2 regions of the Arthrobacter sp. 10T425 genome follow, and region 2 is predicted to be linked to the other one. Evidence: predicted binding sites of a transcription regulator. Region 2 holds the regulator's gene; the other holds the start of a gene.
What was found. The regulator LexA, encoded in region 2, represses DNA repair genes until DNA is damaged. The targets are predictions, from matches to a motif close to TCGAACANNTGTTCGA.

Region 1 (4,207 bases), on a different contig from region 2:
GTCCATGCCGGCGCCAGGGCTATCCGGCCGCGCGGCGTCCGGCCCAGGAGTCCTTCGCGCACCAGATAGGGCTCGGCGACCGTTTCCACGGTCTCCGTTTCCTCGCCGACGGCGATCGCGAGCGTGGACAGGCCTACCGGGCCGCCGCCGAACTTGGTGATGAGGGCCTCGAGAACGGCACGGTCCAGCCGGTCCAGGCCCCGCTTGTCCACCTCATACATGTCCAGGGCCGCGGAGGCCGCCCGCGCGTCGATTTGCTCGATGCCGTGCACGAGCGCCCAGTCCCGGACCCGGCGCAGGAGCCGGTTGGCGATGCGCGGCGTGCCCCGGGACCGGCCGGCAATCTCGCTGAATCCGGCGGAGTTGACCTTCAGGTCCAGCAGGCCGGCGGAGCGGCGCAGGACCAGTTCCAGCTCCTCGACGGAGTAAAACTCGAGGTGGCCGGTGAAACCGAACCGGTCCCGCAGCGGGCCGGGAAGGAGGCCGGCCCGCGTGGTGGCGCCGACGAGCGTGAAGGGCGGCAGCTCCAGCGGAATGGCCGTGGCGCCGGCGCCCTTGCCGACGACGATATCGACGCGGAAATCTTCCATCGCCATGTACAGCATTTCCTCGGCCGGCCGGGACATGCGGTGGATTTCATCCAGGAACAGGACCTCGCCCTCAGAGAGTGAGGACAGGATGGCCGCAAGGTCGCCCGCGTGTTGGATGGCCGGGCCGCTGCTGATCCGCAGCGGAACGTTCATTTCGGCGGCGATGATCATGGACAGTGTGGTCTTGCCCAGGCCGGGAGGGCCCGAGAGCAGCACGTGGTCCGCGCTGCGCCCACGCATGCGCGAGGCCTCCAACACGAGGGAGAGCTGCTTGCGGACCCGGTGCTGGCCCACGAAGTCGTGCAGGTTCTTGGGCCGCAGGGCGGCTTCGATGACCCGCTCCTCCGGTTCCTCTCCCCCGGCGACGATCGACGGCTCAGCCACGCGCGCCTACCCGGTTCCCGGCGCGGGCGCCGTCCTGGCCCAGCCAGCGCAGCGTCGCGCGGAGAATCTCCGCCACATTGCCGTTCGCCGCGAGGTCCGGGGAATCGGCAAGGGACTTGTCGATGCTGGCCGTGGCATCCTTTTCGGACCAGCCCAGGCTGGTCATCGCGGCCACCACCTGCGGCTTCCAGACGGATTCGGCGGACACGGCCGCGACAGGCGCGCCGGCGGTGCCGTGCGGCACAAGCTTGCCGGCTAGTTCGAGCACGATCCGGCCGGCCACCTTCGGTCCGATGCCGGGGACCTTCGTGAAGGCCTTGCCGTCGCCGGAGTGGGCGGCCACCCGGATGGCTTCGGGCTCGTGGACGGCCAGCACCGCCAGTGCGAGGCGGGGACCGACTCCGCTGACGCTGAGGAGCACATCAAACACCTCGCGTTCGTCATCGCTGGCGAAGCCGAACAGGGTCAGCGAGTCTTCCCGCACGATCAGGGACGTGAATAGCTTTACCTCCTCACCCACCCGGAGGCCGCTGAGGGTCTGCGGTGTGGCGTTGACGCTCATGCCGGCGCCGTTGAGGTCGATCACGGCGGAGGACAGGCCAACATGCGCAACGGTTCCACGAAGAAAACTGATCAAGGCCGGGCTCCTGGTCTAACTGGCGTCTACAACTGGGTGATGAAAGAACGTACAGCCGGGCACGCCGGCTATCCGAACATATCTACGAATACCCTACCAAGCCCCGCGGCGTCACAGCCGGACATTCAGCGCGCACGGCGCGCTTTTGCCTCCGCGTCCGCCCACGCCCGCTGCGCCGGAGTGAGGGACTGGCTGCCCGGCCCAGTCGTGGCTACGGCGGCCCCGCTGCCGGCCCGCCAAGCGTGGGTGATGGCCAACGCAAGGGCGTCGGCGGCGTCGGCAGGGCGCGGAGGCGCGTCCAGCCGGAGGATCTTGGTCACCAGCTTGGTGACCGCATCCTTGTTCGAGGTCCCGCTTCCCGTCACGGCTGCCTTGACCTCGGACGGGGTGTGCAGAGCCACCGGGATGCCACGGCGCGCGGCGGCCGCAATGACCACACCGGAGGCCTGCGCCACCCCCATGACCGTGCTGACGTTGAGCTGGGAAAAGACCCGCTCCACGGCGAGGACCTGGGGTTCGTAGCGGTCCAGCCACTCGTCGATGGACGTGGCGATGACCAGCAGCCGCTGGTCCAGGCTCTCCTCGGGTGAGGTGCCCACAACGCCGAAGGCCACCAAAGTGGCCCGCCGGTTCCGCTCGACGTCGACAACGCCGATCCCGCAACGGGTGAGGCCCGGGTCGACCCCCAACACGCGCAGCGTCACGGTTGGGCCGTCAAGACCGGGCCCCAAAAGTCACGTTTGGGTGAGCGGGTCACTCGGCTTCCAGTGCGGCCTGCACTTCGTCGCTGAGGTCGGCGTTGCTGTACACGTTCTGGACGTCGTCGAGCTCTTCCAGGGCGTCCACCAGCTTCATGAACTTCTTGGCGGCATCAAGGTCCAGCGGCACCTGCATGGACGGCACAAACTCGGCCTCGTCGGTGTCGTACTCAATGCCGGCTTCCGTGAGGGCATCGCGGATGGCCTGGAGGTCGGTCGGCTCGGAGTGGATCTCGAAGCTGTCGCCGTTGTCCTTGACTTCCTCGGCCCCGGCATCCAGCACGGCCATCAGGACGTCGTCCTCGGCCAGGCCGTTCTTCGGCAGCGAGACGACGCCCTTGCGGGAGAAGAGGTAGCTGACGGAGCCGGGATCGGCGATCGTGCCGCCGTTGCGGGAGATGGCGAGCCGGACCTCGGAGGCGGCACGGTTCTTGTTGTCCGTGAGGCACTCGATCAGCAGCGCGGAACCCTGCGGGCCGCGGCACTCGTACATGATTTCGGTGTAATCGACGACCTCGCCGGTGAGCCCGGCGCCGCGCTTGATGGCGCGGTCGATATTGTCAGCGGGCACCGACGTCTTTTTCGCCTTGGTGACGGCCAGTTCCAAGCTGGGGTTGCCGGAGAGGTCGGGGCCGCCCATGCGCGCGGCGACTTCGATGTTCTTGATCAGCTTGGCGAACGACTTGGCCCGGCGGCTGTCAAGGATGGCCTTCTTATGCTTGGTCGTCGCCCATTTGGAGTGGCCTGACATGCTTTACGCTTCTCCTCTGATCATTCGAATAAACAGTTCATGCACGCGCTTCTCCCCCGTCACTTCCGGGTGGAAGGAGGTGGCCAGCAGCTTGCCGGAACGCACTGCAACAATTCTAGCCGTCCCGTCCAGGGATTCGGGGTGGCCGGCTTTGGACGGTTCCACCTGGGCAAGGACTTCGACGCCGTCGCCGACGCGCTCCACCCAGGGCCCGCGGATAAAGACGGCGTGGACCGGGGCCACTGCCCCGCCCGCGGCGCTGAACCCTAACCCCATGAAGTCCAGGTCCGTCTCGAAGGACTCGCGCTGCCGGCCGAAGGCGTTGCGGCGCACGGTGATGTCGAGTCCGCCGAACGTCTGCTGCGGGTTTCCGGCCAGGTCCTTCGCCGGGTCCGCGATCTCGTCCGCCAGCAGGATCATCCCGGCGCACGAGCCGTAAACGGGCAGGCCGGCCTGGATGCGTTCGCGCAGCGGATCCCGGAGCCCGAAGATCCGGGAGAGCTTGTCGATCGTGGTCGATTCGCCGCCGGGGACGATGAGCCCGTCCAGGCCGTCGAGTTCGGCGGGACGCCGGATCCCGACGCCGGCGGCGCCGGCGGCTTCCACGGCATGCAGATGCTCCCGGAAATCGCCCTGCAGCGCCAGGACGCCGATCCGGAGCCCCGTTCCCACGCGGGATTCAGGGGAAAAAGAGGGGGTGGTCATCCCCACAGCATAATGCTCTGCGCCTGCACGGCACGCATGGAAGACGCATGCAGCGGCACCGGGCGTCCGGGTTCCATGCCGCTGCTGGGATATATTACAGAGCATGCTTTACTTCAGCGTTCCGCTCGGCAAGTTCGTCCGCCGGGTCTCCCGGCTCAGGGGCGGAGGCTCGGCCCTCCCCGGGCTTGTGGTCGAAAAAATCGACCCCGATTTCATGCGGCGGACGCTGTCCACGCTGCCGCTGGGGGTCGCCGTCGTCAGTGGCACGAACGGGAAGACCACCACCACCAAGATGGTCGTGGAACTGCTCGAGAGCCAGGGACTGAAAGTCTTCACCAACCGCACCGGCAGCAACTTCACCCGCGGCGTGGCCGCGGCGCTC
Region 2 (4,207 bases):
CGGGCGTCACGGACCGGGCCTGGCGCCAGGTCTCGGTCACCTCCATGGAGTGCCTCGGCGCGCAAAAATGCCCGCTCGCGGCCGAATGCTTCAGCGAGCTGGCACGGCAGAACGCCGCCGATGCCGACGTCGTGGTCACCAACCACGCCATGCTCGCCGTCAGTGCCTTCGAAGGCCTGGCGGTGCTGCCCGAGTACGACGTCGTCGTGGTGGATGAAGCACACGAACTTCAGGACCGCGTCACGGGCGCGGTCTCGGGCCAGCTCTCCGTGGCGATGGTGCACGCCGCCGCGTCCGGGGCCCGGAAGCACACGGGCATCACCGTGGATGCGCTGAACAATGCCGCCGCCCACCTGGAGCTCGCCATCGACGGCGTCCCCAGCGGGCTGATGCCCAACGGCCTGAACAGCGATCAGCTGGACTGCATCGACCAGCTGCGCGACGCGTGCCGCGCCGCCCTGTCCGATTCCAAGGGCGACAGCTCCGTGTCGGCGGACGGCGGACGGCAGCTGGCCCGCTCGCGCCTCATGGTCATCCTGGAGCTCTGTGAACGCCTCCTGGCCGCGCGCGAAAACCGCGAAGTCGTGTGGTTCTCCCGCAACAGCAGCTTCGACCCGGCGCAGGGCTACTCCCAGCCGGACGAGAGCGCGCCGGCGTTGATCAACGTTGCCCCGCTGAGCGTCGCAGGGCGGTTGCGCGAGGGCCTGTTCGCGGACCACACCGTCATCCTCACCTCGGCCACACTGGCCATCGGCGCTGCCTTCGAACCCGCCGCCGGCGGCCTGGGCCTGGTTGGCAACGGCGCCCCGAGCTGGACCGGCGTCGACGTCGGCTCCCCGTTCGACTACCCGAAGCAGGGCATCCTCTACGTAGCCAGGCACCTGCCCAAACCCAGCCGCGGAACGTCCCCCGAGGCCCTGGACGAACTCGAGAAGCTGATCCGCGCCTCCGGCGGAGGCGCCCTGTGCCTGTTCTCCTCGCGGCGCGCCGCAGAGGAAGCAGCCGAGGCCATGCGGCCCCGGCTGGGCCTCAGCATCCTGTGCCAGGGGGAGTCGACCATGACGGCGCTCGTGCGGCAGTTTGCCGACGAACCTGACACGTGTTTGTTCGGCACCATGTCCCTCTGGCAGGGCGTCGACGTCCCTGGCGTGTCCTGCCGGCTGGTGGTCATCGACCGGATACCCTTCCCGCGGCCGGACGACCCGCTGATGACGGCACGTTCGCGGGCCGTGGCCCAGGCCGGCGGCAATGGCTTCATGGCCGTCTCGGCCACGCACGCCGCCATCCGCCTCGCGCAGGGCGCCGGACGGCTGATCCGCTCGACCTCGGATAAGGGCGTGGTGGCAGTGCTGGATTCGCGGCTCTCCACGGAGCGTTACGGCGGCTTCCTGCGCGCCGCGCTGCCGCCGTTCTGGCCCACCACCGATTCATCGATAGCCATGGCAGCCCTGAAGCGCCTGGCGAAAGACTCCGCGAAAGCCTAAGTCCCAAACCGGGGCCGCCACCCTGCGCCGGAAATCCGCCGCGGGGTGGCCGCTCCGAACTGGCAGCATGCCCCGGATGGCTAAGGGGAGCGCAGTTTAGAGAGAGCGCAGTTTAGAGGGAGCGCAGTACCGATACGACCTTGCCCATGATGACGGCGTGGTCGCCCAGGATGGGCTCGTACTGGGTGTTTTGCGGCAACAGCCACGTGTGGCCGTCCCGCTGGCGGAAGGTCTTGACCGTGGCTTCGTCGTCCAGCAGGGCGGCAACGATATCGCCGTTCACGGCATCACCCTGGCGGCGGACAACCACCCAGTCGCCGTCGCAGATGGCGGCGTCGATCATCGAGTCGCCGGCCACCTTGAGCATGAAGAGTTCGCCATGGCCCACGAGTTGGCGGGGCAGCGGCATGACGTCCTCCACCACCTGGTCCGCGAGGATCGGCCCGCCGGCGGCGATGCGTCCGACGAACGGCACCATTGCCGTGTCAGTGGCGCTGGCGAGCTCGGTTACCGACAGGCCGCCGACGGCCCGCAAGGGGCTGGACTTCTCGATACCAGATATCGGCGTGGCCCCCTCGTCCAGGGTCAGCGGCATGAGCACTTCCATGGCCCGGGGCCGCTTCGGATCACGCCGCAGGTAGCCAAGCTTTTCCAGTTGGGAGAGCTGGTGGGTCACGCTCGACAGGCTGGCGAGACCGACGGTGTCTCCGATTTCGCGCATGGACGGCGGGTAGCCCTTGTCCGTGACGGACCGCTGGATGGTCTCCAGGATTTTCTTTTGCCGGACGGTGAGGCTCTTGGGGGCCCGGGCGGGCTGCGGGCTCCGTGGGGTGGCCCTGCCGCCGGTGGCTTGTGCTGCCATGTTCGCCAACGCCTTTCCGTTCCGCCCGGCTGCCGTGGCTGCTGTCACCGGGAACTTCCGGCCTGAAATGTCAGACCCTGCTGATCAACTACGAATGAATTCCCACTGGTAGTTCGAAAGTGGGAGTTCGAAAGTGGTTGTCCTGTCCCTCAAAAATAGGCCAGCCGCAGACCTTTTTCAAACATTTGTTCTAGCGAGTCTCGACATCGTTCGTTAGTAAGTGCTAAAACAGAACTAGCAAGATTCGAATATGTGTTCGATTCCGACGATCTGGGTTCGCAGGCAATGTTCGTTTCTATGTTCGAAGGTTCGGCCGGTTGGCGGCGAGTACGTGAGTACGCCGGGCGGCAACTTATGGTCCAGGAGGGCTCAGTTCATGTCAGTTTCAAGCGCGTTTGACGGCACTAACATTCAGGGCGTCACGACCCGCCACCGTGGTGTTGGTCCGGGTGGCGCAGCGGATCGCCGCAGCATCGGACACGGCAGCATCGGACACGGCGGCCTCGCCCAAAGCGGTTCCAGTCACGGCAACGTGTACCCGCTCAACGCCAGGCGCCGCGGCTCCGCGCCGTCGCGGGCGCAGCAAGGAGCCGCCGCCGCGGTTTCCGGCGGCCGGACCAAGCAGCCGCCGCTTCGGCTCACCCGGCGCGGACGCTTCGTCTTTTTCGGCGTCCCCCTGATTCTGCTGGCGGCGTTCATCCTGTCCTTCAGCGGATTCCTCAACGCTCCCGCGAAAGCGGCAGATTCCGCAGACCAGCTCTCGGTGACGCCGACCGTATCCGTCACAGTCCAACCGGGGGAGTCCCTCTGGGCCATTGCCGGGTCGGTGGCCCCGGAGCGCGATCCCCGCGATGTTGTGGCCGATATCGTGCAGTTGAACAATCTGGACGCCGCGCGTGTGATGCCGGGCCAGCAACTGTTTGTTCCGTCCAAGTAGCCACCCCCGGGTGCCGTCGCGGGCGTCACAGTTTCAGCGCCCGTCCCGCTACCACTTAAACTGGTCACGTGACTGACCAGCTTGAGCGCCTCAACCGACTGCCCCTCCGAACCAATCTGCGTGGCCTGCGTCCGTATGGCGCGCCGCAGCTGGACGTCCCCATCCTGCTCAACGTCAACGAGAACACCCATGGGGTCCCGGCCGATGTCCGCGCCGCGATTACCGAAGCCGTGAGCGCCGCCGCTGCCGGGCTGAACCGCTATCCGGACCGCGAATTCACCGAATTGCGCGAAGCCCTCGCCGAATACCTTGGCCATGGGCTGGACGCGGAGAACATCTGGGCCGCGAATGGTTCCAACGAAGTCCTTCAGCAAATCCTCCAGGCCTTCGGAGGCCCTGGCCGGACGGCCCTCGGGTTCCCTCCCACGTATTCGATGTACCCGCTGCTGGCCTCCGGCACGGATACGGAGTACGTCGTCGGGGCCCGCGCGTCCGACTATGGGCTCAGTGCGGAATCAGCGGCACAGCAAGTCCGCGAGCTTCAGCCCAACATTGTCTTCCTCTGTTCCCCGAACAACCCGACCGGCACGGGGCTGGGCCTTGATGTGGTCGAGGCAGTCTATGACGCCGGCGAGGCCAGCCAGACCATCGTGATCGTCGACGAGGCCTATCACGAGTTCGCCCACGACGGCACGCCCAGTGCCCTCACCCTGCTGCCTGGCCGGGAGCGGCTCATCGTCTCGCGCACCATGAGCAAGGCCTTCGCCCTCGCGGGTGCGCGGCTCGGCTACATGGCCGCGGCCCCGGAGGTCGCGGATGCCCTGCGCCTGGTCCGTCTCCCGTACCACCTCTCCGCTATCACCCAGGCTGCGGCCCTGGCTGCCCTGCGCCACCGGGAGGCGCTCATGGCGGACGTCGAGGACA

Region 1: ruvA (Holliday junction branch migration protein RuvA) is a predicted target of LexA. The motif match lies at 1,684-1,699, and genes of this name have one in related genera.

The regions. Positions count from the first base shown of each region.
Region 1 is NZ_JBFTGZ010000001.1:244,176-248,382, reverse strand. It holds gene ruvB (Holliday junction branch migration DNA helicase RuvB) at 1-974, opposite strand, end outside; gene ruvA (Holliday junction branch migration protein RuvA) at 967-1,611, opposite strand; gene ruvC (crossover junction endodeoxyribonuclease RuvC) at 1,737-2,315, opposite strand; gene AC1DDH_RS01200 (YebC/PmpR family DNA-binding transcriptional regulator) at 2,365-3,120, opposite strand; gene pdxT (pyridoxal 5'-phosphate synthase glutaminase subunit PdxT) at 3,124-3,825, opposite strand; gene AC1DDH_RS01190 (MurT ligase domain-containing protein) at 3,929-4,207, shown strand, end outside.
Region 2 is NZ_JBFTGZ010000019.1:52,490-56,696, reverse strand. It holds gene AC1DDH_RS18500 (ATP-dependent DNA helicase) at 1-1,484, shown strand, start outside; gene lexA (transcriptional repressor LexA) at 1,597-2,346, opposite strand; gene AC1DDH_RS18490 (LysM peptidoglycan-binding domain-containing protein) at 2,879-3,283, shown strand; gene AC1DDH_RS18485 (histidinol-phosphate transaminase) at 3,352-4,207, shown strand, end outside.